DNA from 2 places in the Paenibacillus hubeiensis genome. Region 1 is predicted to be linked to the other one. Evidence: riboswitches for the same ligand, from Rfam matches in the RefSeq annotation. Region 1 holds a riboswitch; the other holds the start of a gene.
What was found. A riboswitch is a leader RNA that binds a small molecule or an ion and turns the genes downstream of it on or off. The one in region 1 is predicted to bind cobalamin.

Region 1 (8,004 bases):
GCAGCCATCGCCTGCAGATTAACCTCCTGAAACAGATGAAACGGGTTATAACCGGCAAAACAAAAACCAAGACTCCCCGGGCAGAACATCACTCGGGAAGTCTTGGTTTTTTATATGACTTCTTTGTTTCCCCTTATTTCATTCCTGATTTTCCTGACGGACAAAACGGATGCCATCAGACTACGGGTATACGGATGCCGTGCAGCCGTGGTTAACTTAGCGCTCTCCAACACTTCCACGATCTCGCCCTTGTTCATTACCGCAACCCTGTCGCTTACTTTCTGCACTACGGCAAGGTCATGCGAAATGAACATGCAGGATACGCCGGTTTCCCGGCGGAGCTGGACGAGCAGGTCCAACATTTGCTGCTGGATCGGGGCGTCCAAAGCGGAAGTAGCTTCATCGAACAGAATGATGTCCGGCTGCACGCCGATCGCCCGGGCTATGACCGCCCGCTGCTGCTCGCCCCCGCTTAGCTCATGCGGATACTTATCCGCTGCTTCAGCGGGCAAACCGACGCGCTCAAGCAGGCGCAGCACGGCCGTTTCCGCTTCGGAACGGCGCATCATTTTGTAATTCAGGAGAGGCTCCCGCACGAATTTGCCGATGCTCGTCCGCGGATTGAAGATGGACGAAGGTTCCTGAAAGACCATCTGAACCTGTTTATACAGCTGTCGCAATGGTTCTCCTTTGAGCTGCGTTATATCCTTCCCCCGATAAAACATTTGTCCGGACGTCACTTTCTCCAAATGTGTGATACACCTGGCCAACGTGCTTTTTCCGCTGCCGCTTTCGCCTACGATCCCCAGACATTCGCCCGGATATAATTGCAGATTAACGTTGCATAGTGCCTGCACGGAACCATGTCCAGGCGCTGCGTAGCATTTGTTCAGTTCCGTAAGTTCCAAAATAGGTGCTTCATGACCACTCATCCTCTATGTTCCTCCAATTCGGGCACGGCGTTCAGCAGTTTGCGGGTGTACGGAGCCTGCGGCGACGTGATGATGTCGGCGGTCCGCCCGTATTCAACCATCTCTCCGCTCTGCATGACACCGATTCGGTCGGCCATGTGCGCTGCAACGGCAATGTTATGGGTAACCAGGATGACACCGGTTCCTCTATGGTCGCTGAGTTCGCGCAGCCGCTTCATCACCTCGGCTTGGGTCGATACGTCGAGCGCGCTGGTCGGTTCGTCCGCAAGCAGCAGCTCCGGCTCCATCGTCACGGCCATGGCAATGGCCACCCGTTGCTTCATGCCCCCGCTAAGTTGGTTTGGATAAGACTTCATGACGCGCTCAGGGTCAGCCAGTCCCATGCCGGACAACGTATCCACGGCCATACGCTGGGCCGATTTGCGCGTTACTTTTATATGCGTGCGGATCGCTTCCTCGTATTGGCTGCCAATTTTGCGGATCGGATTCAGGTGGGACCCGCTGTCCTGAAATACCATGGCGATCCTTTTGCCGCGAATCCTGCTCCAGTCTTTTGGGGCAAGGCCCATCACGGATTGGCCCTGAAACAAGATGTCGCCTCCCGCATATGTCCCTCTGCTGGGCAGCATGCCGAGCAGAGCCCGCAGCAGCGTCGATTTCCCACTGCCGCTCTCGCCGACGATGCCCAGCACTTCGCCGGCATGCATTTCGAATGAAAGGTGCTTCAACGCAGCTTGTTCCTTCCCGTAAGCCACAGACAAATCACTTACCCGCAGCAAAGGAGTCATTGCTGATCAACCTTGATGTTGCGATCCAGCAAATAAAAGTCGATCGGATACATGGTTGCACCCTGAACGGTATTTTTGCTGACAATGTTGATCGGCGTATACGTAATGAACATATAAGCGGCATCGTCCAGAATAATTTGCTGCGCCTCTGCGGCCAGTTCATATCTTTTTTCAACGTCGAACTCGGAATGCAGGCGGTCGATGATTTCGTCCAGCTTCGGATTGCTGTATCCGCCAACGTTCCATTCCGCCCCCGTTTTGAAATAGAAATCGAGGATGTACTGAGGGTCGCCCGTAATGCCCGTATTAATGCTGGTCAGCGCCAGATCATAGTTACCGCTCCTCTGATGGTCGGTCAAATCCTCGTAAGAGGCCAGCTCCAGGTTTACTCCGATCTCCTTGAGCTGGGACTGCATCGCAGCCGCAACGGTCGCATCCGACTCGTACGCAGAGTTGAGGATCATCTGAAGCGTCAGCTTCTGGCCGTCTTTCTCCCGAATGCCGTCGCCATCCGTGTCCTTGAATCCCGCTTCGTCCAGCAGCTGCTTGGCCTGTTCCGGTTCATAGTCGTACCCTTTGAGTTTGTCATATCCGAACGGGAGCGCGGAAGTAAACGGTCCTTTTGCCGCCTGGCCGCCGATCAGCGTACCGGCATACATCTCGCGGTCGATGCCATACGAGATGGCACGGCGAACGTTGGCATTCTCAAGCAGCTTATGCGTTGTATTGAACCAGACAAACTGCGTGCGCAAGCTTGGAATTTCGTCGATGGCATACTGGCCCTTGTCCTCGAACAAAGAGAGGCTGCTGCGCCCAACGTTGCTCGCCACGTCGATTTCGCCCGACTGCAAGGCCAGTGCTCGCGTGCTGTCATCCTTAATGTATTTGAACGTGATCGTATCCGTTTCGGGAGCACCGTCCCAATACCCGTCATACTTTTTCACCTGAATTTCTTGATCCGGGGTATACGAGGTTACCATGAACGGACCCGTTGCAACCGGCTGGCTCTCGAATCTTGATGTATCTGCACTGGTGTCCACGATGACGAACAGCGGTTCCGCAATGTTTCCGAGCAGGGAAGCGTAAGGTTCCGTCGTTTGGATCGTCAAATCTTGCCCTTCCGCCTTCATGGATTCGATCGGCAGTGTGGACAGCCCTCTTTCGTTCAGCTCCAAGGCACGCTCAATCGATTTTTTCACAGCATCTGCCGTGACTTTGTTGCCATTATGGAACGTAACGCCATCGCGAATCTGGAACTTCCATGTGGTGTCATCGACTTGTTCCCACGATTCGGCAATTTTGGGCACAAGCTGCATGTTCTCGTCAAACTGGACCAACGTCTCGCCGATTGCCGCGCGTGTCAGCGTCCAGCCGTTCCATTCCACCGCCGGGTCCAGATTGGTGCCGAGCCAGAACAGAGCCACGTTCAAATGCGTCGGCGCAGCGGATGCACTCGTTGCCGGGCTTGTTTCTTTCCCACCGGTACCAGTCCTGCTGGATGAATTGGTACTTCCGCATGCCGTTAGGGCAAATACAATAAAAAATGACGCGAACGTAAGCAGTACTGCTTTTAAACGGGTTGTTTTCACTTCTATATCCTCCAGTCAAGCTGCGTTTTTTCGAGGGTCCAGCACATCCCTGAGGCTGTCGCCCAACAAATTAAAAATCATGACCGTACAAAATATCGCCAGGCCCGGATACAGCAATAGCCATGGGGCCGTCTGCAGGTATCTCCGGCCTTCGTTCAGCATGGCTCCCCACTCCGGTTCCGGCGGCTGCGCTCCAAGCCCCAGAAAGGACAAGCCGGATATGGAGAGCATCATGCCGCCCACATCCATCATGGCCATCACGATTAACGGTGACAGCATGTTCGGCAGAACGGTGCCCCAAACGATTCGGGTACGACGCGCCCCGCTGAAAGCGGCGGCGGCGACATATTCCTTTTGTCGCAGCGATATGACCAAACTTCTCGCCATGCGCGCATATTTGGCCCACCAGACCACCGACAGCGCGATGACCGTATGAAGCAGACCCGGACCCAACATGCCGACGACGGCGATGGCGAAAATGATTCCGGGAAAAGCCATCATCGTATCGGCCAGCCGCATCAACAGCGAATCCACGATGCCGCGCGCATAACCGGCAATGATGCCGATGCCTACGCCGATCCCGAACACGATGCCGATCATCATGAAGGTCAGCAGCAGCGACGTGCGTGCCCCATACAGGATACGGGACAGGATGCATCGTCCCAATTGGTCGGTCCCGAGCGGATACTCGGGGCTGGCGGGTTGCAGCACCATGCCAAAGTTGGTGGCCAGCGGATCATGCGGCGCAAACAGGGGGGCGATCATGGCGAGCACGATCCAACACGCCGTCAACGCGAGCACCACGGCGAACCAACGATGCTGCGACAACGTAAGCCGGAATGTCCTCATCATACATCCACATCCAATCGGATCCGCGGGTCTCGCAGATGGGTCCATACATCGACCAACAGATTCAACACGACATACATCGTAGCCATCCAGATCACATAACCCTGAATGAGCGGATAATCCCGTGAAAAGATCGCTTCCACCGCCATCTGGCCCACGCCCGGCCACACGAACAAGCTCTCTATGATTGCGGCCCCGCCGAGCAGCGCCCCGGTAGACATGCCCATTAGCGTGATGACTGGAAGCATCGCGTTCGGAAGAATATGCCGGATCATGATTGTTCCTTCCTTCATGCCTCTGGCTCTGGCTCCGTCTACGTAGTTCTGGGAATGTTCCTCCAGAATGACGGCGCGGATTTGCCTGCTGTACTGAGCGATCAAAGGCAGTGCCAGCGTTAATGCAGGCAATACGAGACTATGCAGACCCGAGCTGCCCGTGACGGGAAACAGCCTCAGATGCACGCCGAACCAGAGCATAAGCAGCATGCCCAGCCAGAAGCTTGGCATGGACAACCCTGCGAAGGAGAACAGGCGAATGATGAGATCCAGCACTTTATTTCTATGGATGGCCGACAGGATGCCGAGCGGAAACGAAACAACGACCACAAGAAGCATGGCACCGCCTGTCAAACGCAGCGTGGCCGGCAAACGTGACATCAGCACGTCGAACACGGGCCGTCCGTATTTGTACGACGTACCGAAATCTCCTGTCCCGACTTGTCCAAGCCATAGGCCGTACCTCACCCAAAAGGGCTTGTCCAGTCCCAATTCTGCCCGCACCTGCTCAACCAGCTCCTCGGATGGCGTCACGCCCGTAGCCATGAGCATCAGCCTGGCCGGGTCTCCCGGCGACAGGTAGGTCAGGAGAAAGGTCAGGAAGGTGATGCCGAACAGAACGGCTGCCAGCTGAAGTATTCTTTTACCGATGTATTTGCCCAAAAGCCAGCCGTCCTCTCTGCTTCGATTCACAGCAAACCCGATCTCTGCCATGCAAAAAAGGCATCCCTCTCCCGTATATTCCCGGATAAGGACGCCTCAAATAAACCGATTCCCATACAAAAATCGCGCTAATTCAAAACACCTTCCTATCTCCCGTAGGCTGTTGCTGTGTTGTCAAACCGGGCAGGTCTCCTGGCTTCAGGATCAACATCGTTGCAGCGCCTTCCCGGCTATGGCCAGTGGCTTATCGCTGCCTGATTCCCCTGTTACAGTGGCGGGACCGCGCCGGCATTTCACCGGCTTCCCTATTAAGCTTGTACCCGATCGGGTACAGCACCCAGTTCCGTCTATTCGATTGGTATGTGTTCCAGTATAACTGGCAGATAGGCAAGATCATAGCTTTTTCTTCAAATTTAAGGGACTTATTCTATCGTGCATCACTCGTTTCAGTGGACTTGGTTCTGGCTCCCTTCGGAGACATGCCGGTGACCTTTTTGAACATTTTGGAGAACAATAGCGGGTCCGTATATCCCACCGAATGTGCCACCTCGCTAATGGACAGCATCGGACTCTGCAGCAGCTCGGCGGCGCGATTCATCCGGTATTCCAGAAAAAAAGATTGCAGCGGCTTGCCGTACTTTTCCTTAAACAGCCCCGACAGGTACGTGCGATCCAGTCCTACGGCTTGCGCGATGTCGAGAACGCTCGTTTTTTGGCTGTATCGGTTCTCCATGTATCTCACCGCCTGCCGTATGTACTCTTCTTTGGTAGAAGAAGGCTGCCGCTTGCCCTCCTCTTCCGGTGAAGAAGCAATCAGCTCGGCTATGAGGCGATACAACAAGCTTTGAGTAAACACGTCCGCGCCCGAGCGGCCGGACACCTGAACCATTTCCTGATACAATCCGTCCAGCGCCGCCTCGTTCCTTGCCCGAAACACCGGATGATCGGAATTCAACTGCGCGCGCTGCATGAACGCTTTGGCCTGCACGCCTTTGAAGCCAAACCACGAATACGTCCATGGGTCCGCCTCGTCGGCTTCATAATGCACGATCGTGTCGGGGAGAATGAGAAAACCTTGTCCCTTGGTTAACATATGCTGCCGATCGTTCATCAGCACCTTGCCGCGTCCCTTGTGAACGTAATGGATAATGTAGCTGTCACGGACGCCCGGCCCCCAGTAATGCAAAGGCTCACAGGCCTCCCACCCGAAAAAAAGCATGACCAATTCCATCTGCGTCCAATCCATCGGCACCACATTCATTTCGATTCTGCTCACGTCTGTCCCTTCCTTCTGTTTGGAGAGCCGCCAACGTTTGCACCCACGACTCACTTCTTCGAGTTTTATCAAAATTATAACAGGCAAACCGGGCCATATCGCAATGTAAACGAATGCAAAAATGGGATTATGCCATGTTTACGTGAGGTTGCGCCATAGTGAAACGTGCCAAATCGCCCTATAGTGGAGGTACACCAATCCACCAGGGAGGCTGAGCCTGAAATGAACAAAATTACGTTTCTCGGTGCGGGAAGCACCGTGTTTGTAAAAAACGTCCTCGGCGACGTCATGATGACCGAAGCGCTGCAAGATTTTGAACTGGCACTGTTCGATATCGATGCCGAGCGGCTGCGCGATTCCGAACGGCTGCTGGTCAGCATGGCACGTTCGCTTGGCAGCGGCTGCAAGGTGCAAACCTATTCCGATCGCAAGGAAGCGCTGCGCGGAGCCAAATACGTCATTAATGCCATCCAGGTGGGCGGATACGATCCGTGCACGATCACCGACTTCGAAATTCCGAAAAAATACGGCCTGCGCCAGACGATTGCGGATACGCTCGGCATCGGCGGCATTTTCCGCAACTTGCGGACCATTCCGGTCATGCTGGATTTCGCCCGGGATATCCAGGAAGTCTGCCCGGATGCCTGGTTCCTGAACTACACGAATCCGATGGCGGTGCTGACCAATGTCATGAGCGTGCATGGCGGCGTGAAAACGGTCGGCCTCTGCCACAGCGTGCAAGTGTGCGTACCGCATCTCTTCGACGCCCTCGGGATCGATCAGACCGGTGTTGTCGCCAAAATTGCGGGCATCAACCATATGGCCTGGCTGCTTGAAGTCACGCGGGACGGACAGGATCTGTATCCGGAAATCAAACGCCTTGCCCGCATCAAACAACAGGAGAAGCACGACGACATGGTGCGCTTCGAGTTGATGCATCGCTTCGGCTATTATGTGACTGAATCTTCCGAACACAATGCCGAGTATCATCCGTATTTCATCAAAAAGAATTACCCCGAACTGATCGAGCGCTTCAACATTCCGCTGGACGAATATCCGCGCCGCTGCGTCAATCAGATCGAAGGCTGGAAAGAAATGCGCGAGAAGCTGTTCGCCAGCGAAAACATCGAGCATACCCGCAGCCGGGAGTACGCCTCCCATATCATGGAGGCCATGGAGACGAACCGTCCTTATAAAATCGGCGGCAATGTCATGAACACCGGACTCATCACCAACCTGCCGCGCGAAGCCTGTGTCGAGGTACCGTGTCTAGTCGACGGATCGGGCATCACTCCGACGTACATCGGCGACCTGCCACCGCAGCTGGCTGCGCTGAACCGCACCAACATCAACACCCAACTGCTCACCATCGAAGCTGCCATCACAGGCAAAAAGGATCACATCTACCATGCAGCGATGCTTGATCCGCATACGTCGGCCGAGCTTTCCATCGACGACATCGTTTCCCTGTGCGACGAGCTGATCGAAGCTCACGGCGACTGGCTGCCGAAATTTACGTCTTAACATTACAATAGTGGTAACGCGATAAACGCCATTCTCGGATCGTACGGGAATGGCGTTTGTTCTTTTTTATTGCCAGTGGCATTAGTCTTGCATTAAAAATCGATATCC
Region 2 (8,004 bases), on a different contig from region 1:
CACGCCCGACACCGAGACGGCCCCAGCCGTCAGCAGCGTACCCACGCCGAGCACCGTCAGCTTCAAACGGTCGACGCGAACGCCGATGTGGGCAGCCTGTCTTTCGCCCAGCGCCAAAATGTTCAATGAACGCGCTTGGCTCCACAGCACGAGCAAACCAAGCAGGAAATATGGGAAAAGGATGGCCGTATACGACCATCCACGCAGTGCCAGACTTCCCATCGTCCAATATATAATTTCGTTAATCGTTTGTTTGGACATGGTGGACAGGAAGGATACGACCGCTCCCAGGAAACTTTGCATCACCACGCCGGCAAGAATGAGGCTGTGCGTCGGGATTTTGCGGCCTTCGCGCGCCAAAGCCAGCACAAACCACAAGGTCAGCACTCCGGTCACGAAAGCAACCAACGGCAGCGTCCAGACGCCGATCAGCGCATATTGCAGGCCGAAAAAGATCAACACGGCTGCCCCCACCGACGCTCCGGACGATACGCCAAGGGTGAACGGGTCGGCCAGCGGGTTGCGCAGTACGCCCTGAAATCCAGCGCCGGCCACGGCCAATGCTGCGCCGACGAGAACAGCGAGCAGTACCCTCGGAAGGCGTACCTTCCATATGATCTGTTCCGCTGCAGTCGTCCAATCCGGAACGATCCGGTCACCCAACCATGGAACGTGATGCAGAATAATACCTGCAATATGCCGGATCGGCAGCGAGACCGAGCCGATGCCGGTGCAGATCAGCACGGTCAGGACAAGCAGCACCATGCCTGCTGTGCCGTACACTGCAAGTTTGCGGCTCATTGGAACAAGTCAGGATAGACCGCCTTGGCCACTTCCTTCAAGCCTTGGGTCACGCGAGGACCTGGACGAGTCAGCAGATTGGCATCCAAACCGATGACCTGATCGTTTTTGACGGCTGTAATTTGATCCCAACCGCTGCGGGCCTTGATGATTTGATCCAGTGTTTTGGAGTCTTCCACCACGTCGTCCGCGTACAAAATCACATCCGGATTGGCGGCGATGATGTTTTCTTCGTTGATTTCATTCCAGCCTGTCATGTCGGAAGCGACGTTCGTAGCACCGGAAAGCGTGATGATTTCATCCATGAACTCGCCCTTGCCCACAGTCCAGCCTGGGGAGAACTCCACATAAACTTTTTTCTTGTCTTCCGGTTTCACCGATTTGACCGCTTCCGTCACGTCAGCCACATCTTGTTTCATCTGTGCGGCCAATTTCTGGGCTTCTGCCTGACGGTCCGTAATTTTGCCGAACGTTTCGATGTTTTTGATTACGTCATCGACCGATTTCGGGTCTGTTTTGAAAATGGTGATACCCAAGTCGCGCAGCTTTTTCACGGCTTCCTCGCTCATCGAAATCCCCGTTACCACGAGATCGGCATCCGCTGCAATGATCGACTCTTCGTTCGGCTTGGACACGCCGCCCATCTTCGGTTTTGTCGTCGCTGCTTCCGGATAATCGTCGAAATCGGATACGCCCACGATCTGCTCGTCCAATCCGAGCGCGAACAGCGATTCCGTTTCGGCTGGCGATACGGAGACGATCTTTGTCGGCGCCTTTTCAAACGTAAACGACTCGCCCGTTGCATCGGTCACCGTGAGCGGATACTGCGTTTTAAGGTCCGTCTGCTCCTGTTCCTGGGATTGCCCCTGTGCCGGCTGCTGCGTGCCTGCGCCTCCTTCGTTGTTCGTTGTTGCCGCTCCGCATCCTGCGAGAGCGAATGTCAGCATCGCTGCGCTCAGCAGGGACGCCATGCCTTTCCATGTCGTGAATCTCATGATTGGATTCTCCCCTTTTTCTGTGTTTGGTAGATCGAAGACTGTGCTTCCGCCCGTGTCTGTCCCTTGAATGGCCGTTTCTTGAAAAAAAATCCCCGATCCTTGCGATCAGGATCAGGGATAACGTCTCGCATATGGCGATCCGCGCACGACAGCACAAGGCCGCATGCATGGAGCATTGCCCGAAACGCTGTCCTTTCCTCGAAGGAACACCGATGGTTAAACGCCCTGGGCAGGCAACCTGACTTTCCACGCCGAATCGGCTGGATTACAGTGGCGGGACCGTGCCGGATTTGCACCGGCTTCCCCTGTTTTACCCGTTTGCCCTCTCCGGATCGTCCGCACGGACGCCGTGATTTTCGGGACTAACGGGTCCCATGGTCGTTAATATTGCATCCCCATTCAAGTGGGTGTGCATCTGCTGCCGAACGCCTTCGCCAGCTCTTGAAACGATGCTTGTACCGAAGCCACACTTCTGTTGTGATTATAGGTGATATCGACCGTGCTTACAACCCGATTTCGGGAAAAGGAAGGCGGATTGCCTTCCGTCCGTTCCGCGAACATTCCAATTGAAGCCGGATCGCTTGCCCCGGAATGACCGAAACGTCCCAGAACGCCTGACCTGGCAGCAGGCGAGTCAGCATGTATCGAATGACCCCGCCATGCGCAATGACCAGATCTTTCGTCTGCGCTGTTGTCGAATCACCAGTTCTCTCATGCCGGGGTTCCGCCCATATTACTTCATTCAAAAAATCATCGATCCGGGCCGCAAACGATGACCACGGTTCCCCGCCGGGCGGAGTTACCGTTTGCGGTGAATCGATCCATTCCCGGTAACGGGCCAAATGCTTCAGTTCCTCATAGGTCCGCCCTTCCCATTCGCCAAAATGGATTTCTCTCAGCCGGGAGTCCATGTGGGCTTGCCCTGCGTGCAAGGGGGCGACCCATTCCAGCGTCTGGCGGCAGCGAAGCAGATCGCTGCTATGGACCGATCTCCACTCGATGCCGACCAAATGCTCGCGCAGTGAGGCCAGTTCCTGCTCCGCTTCAGGCAGCAAACCGATATCGGTATGGCCGAGGTACCTCTTTTCCGTGTTCCACGCCGTCGTGCCGTGACGAACCAACCATAATTCTTTTTCCCATCCATCGTATGTCCCTTGCTGATCTTGTTGTTCTCCCCGTCTTGTCATCATGTCCATAACAACGAGCCTCCGTAGAACCAGATCAGCAGGTTGACCAAAATGCAGAGCAGTACGAACGATCCGGCCGACCAGAACATCAGGCGCGACGTGCGCACGATGTCTTCGGCCTCCATTGGACGAGTGGGCTCACCCATATATGCACGAAACGAAGCTACGCCATGGTAAACATTGTGCCCGCCAAGCCGAATGCCCAGCGCTCCGGCAACAGCCGACTCAGGAAACCCGCTGTTCGGACTTGGATGCAATCGTGCATCCCTGGAGACCATGCGTGCCGACTGCCTTGCGTCCAGCTTCATGACCCAGGCGCCCGCGATGAGCAATAAGGCCGTGATCCGCGCCGGAATCCAGTTGGCCCAGTCGTCAAGGCGTGCCGAGGCCCAGCCGAGATGCATGTACTTTTCGTTTTTGTAACCAACCATCGAATCCAAGGTGTTAACGGCACGATAGGCCATGGCCAGCGGAGCTCCTCCGATCAGCGCGTAGAACAGCGGGGAGACGATGGCATCGACGATGTTTTCGGCCACCGTTTCCACTGTCCCGCGCACGATCTCCGGTTCCTCCAGATGCTCGGTATCCCTGCCCACGATCATGCCGAGCGAACGTCTGGCTCCCGGAAGGTCGCCTTGCGCCAAATGGCGATAAACCTCCATGCCTGCATCCTTCAGTCCTTTGGAGGCAATGGTGGTCGCAATCAACAGGATTTCGGCCAAAATGGCAAGCAGCGGATGAATCAGGCCCAGCACGATGAGCAGCAACCAGGTCAGAATAAAAGCACCGCCGGCAATCACGATCGGGAACCATAATCCGGCCATTTTGAGCCCTTGATCGGAATGAACCTTGGCACGGATCCATCGTTCCAACGCCGTAATGCCCTTGCCCATGCCGATGACCGGATGAGGAATCCAGCGGGGATCACCGATGCAGCGATCGACGATGTATGCCGCCAGCAGCACCCCGGCACCCGTCATGCCGGTCCATACCGGCCAAGAAGCGAACGCGAATATGTTTGTCATCGCGGTTCCCCCTCCTGCCGCCGGTTCCATTTCCCTGCCTCAAGGCTCTCTTTCACCGTGTCATATACCAGTCTGCCGATGGCTGCGCCCATGACCGTTGCCGTACCCGCGTATTGGACCAAAGGTTTGTCTGCATGATCCTGCCGGACGGCGAGCACGATGGCATCCGTCGTTGTCCCCGTCGCCGACAGTCCGTTGTCGGCGTCCCGCACGCCGCAATCGGCCAGCGCCGCAGCTTTTGCTTCCACAGCAGTCTGTACGGCATTGACCATTGCTCCCGGCGTCATGCGCCCGTTCACCCACAACATGATGTTGATGGTGCCCGGCACATAAACGGCGTACCGGATCGAATTCTCCTCCGCTTCGTTACCGCACGCATCAAAGACGAGCCGGTCCGAACCGGCACGGGCAGCATTGGACACACCTGCGGTTGTGCAGCACAGCAGTCCGAAATCCGATCCGTCCCATTCCTGAATGGACGTATGCTGCAGCTTGACCGCTGTCAGCAAACCGGAACACAGATCACGCGGCTCCTGCCATTCGGCCAGCAGCCGTTCGATGTCCCTCAGAGGATCATCACAGCGGTAGTGCTTGTCGACGTAAATGTTGAACACGCGGTCCAGCTCCGTCATGCCTCCGCCAACGATCGCGCTGGACAGGGCCGGCACGGGAGAAGGCACGGACGCTTTGACATGACGCTCATGAATCGTAACGCGGAGGCCCGGCCAAGTCACGGAATCATACGAGGTCCCCTCCGCGGCAAGGTTACCCTCCACATCGCGAAACGGCAATGTCATTGGACGCCCCCCCCCCCCCCCGATTTTTGAACCGGGTCGGGTCCATCTTCGATCTGCTCATCCGTCCCGACCGGTTCCCCCGTTTTCGAAGTTTGGGCGGTTATTATGCAGCCCAGCGCTTCGATCAACCGTTTGTTGGACGGCTCGTCTTTAACCGCAATGCGGACATGACGCTCCGTCAGACCCGGATACATCGCACAACTGCGGATGAGGATGCCCTGCCCGCCAAGCGTCGCCTGCATGGTGGCAGCAGTCCACGGATCGGGCAAACGGACGAGCAGGAAGTTAGCCTCTCCAGGCGTTATCTCACAGCCATATCCTTGCAAAGCATCACTCAGCCGCCTGCGTTCCAGCGCAATCTGCCGCAACGTTTCCCGTTCGAACGACTCTCCGCTGCGCAGGCAGGCTTCCCCGGCAATCAGCGCAAGGCCGTTGACGCTCCACGTCACCTGCTTGGCTGTCATTGCCTCGATCAGTTCAGGCCGTCCCAAGGCATAACCCAAACGCAGTCCGGGTATGGCATAAAACTTGGTCATGGAGCGGATGATGATGACCTGCGGAAAATCATGCAGCCTTGCCGCAAGCGAGTGACGCTTCTCCGCCGGAATAAAGTCCATGAAGGCTTCGTCCACGACGAGCACCGCACCCGTATGCCCAGCCTTGAGAGCCAAACGTTCAAGTACGGCCACCGGATACTGCACGCCGTTCGGGTTGTTCGGCTGGCCCAGGAAGAGCATGTCCACTTGTTCCAGCAATCGTTCGATGTCCTCCGTCTCGGCCCGCCAATCCAGCTCTTGCCGTCCACGAACGCTGATCACTTCTGCTCCGAATTGCCGGGATAGAGCGGCATACTCCGAAAAGCCCGGTTCCACGGTTCCCACCCTGCGGGGAGCCAGTCCAAGCAGCAATAAGGCCATGTTCTCCGCCGCGCCGTTGCCTACGGATATACAATCCGGAGCGACCCCCAGCCTGCTGCCCAAAGCGGATTTCAACGCGCGATGTCCCGGATCGGGATAGCGCAGCACCGCATTCAAACCCTGTTCCAATGCACGGAGCACTTCCGGCGGCGGACCCAGGGGATTGATGTTTGCGCTAAAATCGAGAAAATCGGCGGGATCTCCCCCGAAACGGGATGCGGCCGTCTCCACGTCCCCGCCATGTCCGAAAACTTCAATGATATCGGTCATTCTGTCCGTCATCCTTTCTATGTATCCAGTTTATTATGGCGTCCGGGCAAGGTGTGGTCAACGCCGAATTGTCCGATCTGAGCCTGCTTCTTTGTGTGTTTTTACATGATTCAGTGTAAAATAACAAAATATGATATCTCCGTTCCTCTTCTTTTCGTATGGACCGATGAAGCCGTAAAGAGTATGGCGATTCTTATCGCAACGGCTGTTCAAGAGAAGTTTTCCGGTAATTTCTGAAAGCCATGCGCGGTTTACCATACTTTCTGATATGATAGTAGAGGAGCTTCGGTTCCGCGAGAATCACTACATAAGGGAGATTTCTCCCTCACATACATTAATGGAGGAATGACCATGCTGTTTGTCGACAACCAGGGCATCACGGATCCTTCGGTAAACCTCGCCATCGAGGAATACATCCTGAAGCATTTGCCGATGGACGACAGTTATTTGCTGTTCTACATCAACCGCCCTTCCATCATCATCGGAAAACACCAGAACACGATCGAGGAAATCAACATCGAGTACGTTCAGGATAACAACGTTCAAGTCGTGAGACGTCTGTCGGGTGGCGGTGCCGTTTACCATGATCTCGGCAATCTTAACTTCAGCTTCATCACGAAGGATGACGGCCAGTCCTTCCACAATTTCCGCAAATTCACCCAGCCTGTCGTCGAAGCGCTCCATGAACTTGGCGTCAACGCCGAATTGACCGGACGGAACGACCTGCAGGTGGGCGAACGCAAAATTTCGGGCAATGCCCAGTTCTCCACCCGCGGCCGCATGTTCAGTCACGGCACGCTGATGTTCGACTTGAACCTGGATCACGTACAGGCTTCCCTGAACGTCAATCCCGAGAAGTTCAAATCCAAAAGCACCAAGTCGGTCCGCAGCCGCGTCGCCAACATTCGCGAGTTGATGAGCAGCGACATGACGATCGAAGCGTTCCGCGGCGAATTGCTGCGCCACATTTTCGGTATGGAGCCTAACGAAGTTCCGCAATACCATTTGACCGAGAAGGACTGGGAGAAAATCAACGAAATCTCTGCCGAGCGCTACAAAAACTGGGACTGGAACTACGGCCAATCGCCGGAAAGCAATGTGAAGCATTCCCGCAAATTCCCTGTCGGCATCATCGATCTGCGCATGAACATCAAGGACGGACGCATCGAAGACATTAAAATCTTCGGCGATTTCTTCGGCGTAGGCGACGTGGCGGACATTGAGGACATGCTGCGCGGCAAGCGTTACGAGGAAAGCGACGTGCGGGAAGCTCTCAAGGACCTTGACGTCAAGCATTACTTCGGCAACCTGGAGCTGGAAGATTTCATCGGCCTGATTTTCCTGGAAGAGTAGCACGGAGCAACATTACCCTGCAAAATAAAACGGAATTAACAGATTCGATTCACCTCATCATGCACAGATAAAAAGGAGAGAAACCGGATGACTTACAAACTGATCGCCATCGACATCGATGACACCCTGATCAACGACGACAAAGAAGTGACCCCTGCCACGCAAACCGCATTGGAGCAAGCCGTTGCTCACGGCGTGGTGGTTACGCTGGCCACCGGCCGCGCTTACGCCTCCGCTCAAGCGTTGGCACGCCAAACGAAGCTGAACGTGCCGATCATCACGTATCAAGGCGCACTGGTCAAAAACCTGCTGGATGAGCATGTGCTCTATGAGCGCTATGTTCCGCAAGACGCTTCCCGCAAGCTGTTCGACTACTGCCTGGAGCATAACCTGCACCTGCAAACGTACATCGACGACAAGCTGTATGCCCGCGAAGAGAACGACAAGCTGCGCGATTATGCCAAACTGAATGGCACGCAGTACCACATCGAACCGGACTTCATCAAAGTGATCGAGCAGAAAACGCCGAAGCTGTTGATCATCGACGAGCCGGATTATTTGGATAAGGTGGCCGCAGATCTACGCGAACTGCTCGGACCCGAGGTGCACATCACCAAGTCCAAACCGTACTTCCTGGAAATCATGCATCGCGAAGG

Region 2: it holds a riboswitch for cobalamin, as region 1 does, so the genes downstream of both, RSX24_RS06065 (ABC transporter substrate-binding protein) here and nikB (nickel ABC transporter permease) in region 1, are expected to answer to the same signal.

What each region holds. Positions count from the first base shown of each region.
Region 1 covers NZ_JAVYAE020000013.1:30,714-38,717, forward strand. Annotated here, with positions in the region: gene RSX24_RS24925 (ABC transporter ATP-binding protein) at 111-932, opposite strand; gene RSX24_RS24930 (ABC transporter ATP-binding protein) at 929-1,720, opposite strand; gene RSX24_RS24935 (ABC transporter substrate-binding protein) at 1,717-3,309, opposite strand; gene nikC (nickel transporter permease) at 3,325-4,161, opposite strand; gene nikB (nickel ABC transporter permease) at 4,158-5,147, opposite strand; cobalamin riboswitch at 5,262-5,452, opposite strand; gene RSX24_RS24950 (AraC family ligand binding domain-containing protein) at 5,524-6,372, opposite strand; gene RSX24_RS24955 (alpha-glucosidase/alpha-galactosidase) at 6,595-7,896, shown strand; gene RSX24_RS24960 (response regulator) at 7,978-8,004, opposite strand, start outside.
Region 2 covers NZ_JAVYAE020000001.1:1,259,491-1,267,494, forward strand. Annotated here, with positions in the region: gene RSX24_RS06060 (FecCD family ABC transporter permease) at 1-801, opposite strand, end outside; gene RSX24_RS06065 (ABC transporter substrate-binding protein) at 798-1,796, opposite strand; cobalamin riboswitch at 2,011-2,164, opposite strand; gene RSX24_RS06070 (histidine phosphatase family protein) at 2,303-2,995, opposite strand; gene cbiB (adenosylcobinamide-phosphate synthase CbiB) at 2,986-3,966, opposite strand; gene RSX24_RS06080 (adenosylcobinamide amidohydrolase) at 4,008-4,808, opposite strand; gene cobD (threonine-phosphate decarboxylase CobD) at 4,805-5,986, opposite strand; gene lplA (lipoate--protein ligase) at 6,347-7,348, shown strand; gene RSX24_RS06095 (Cof-type HAD-IIB family hydrolase) at 7,436-8,004, shown strand, end outside.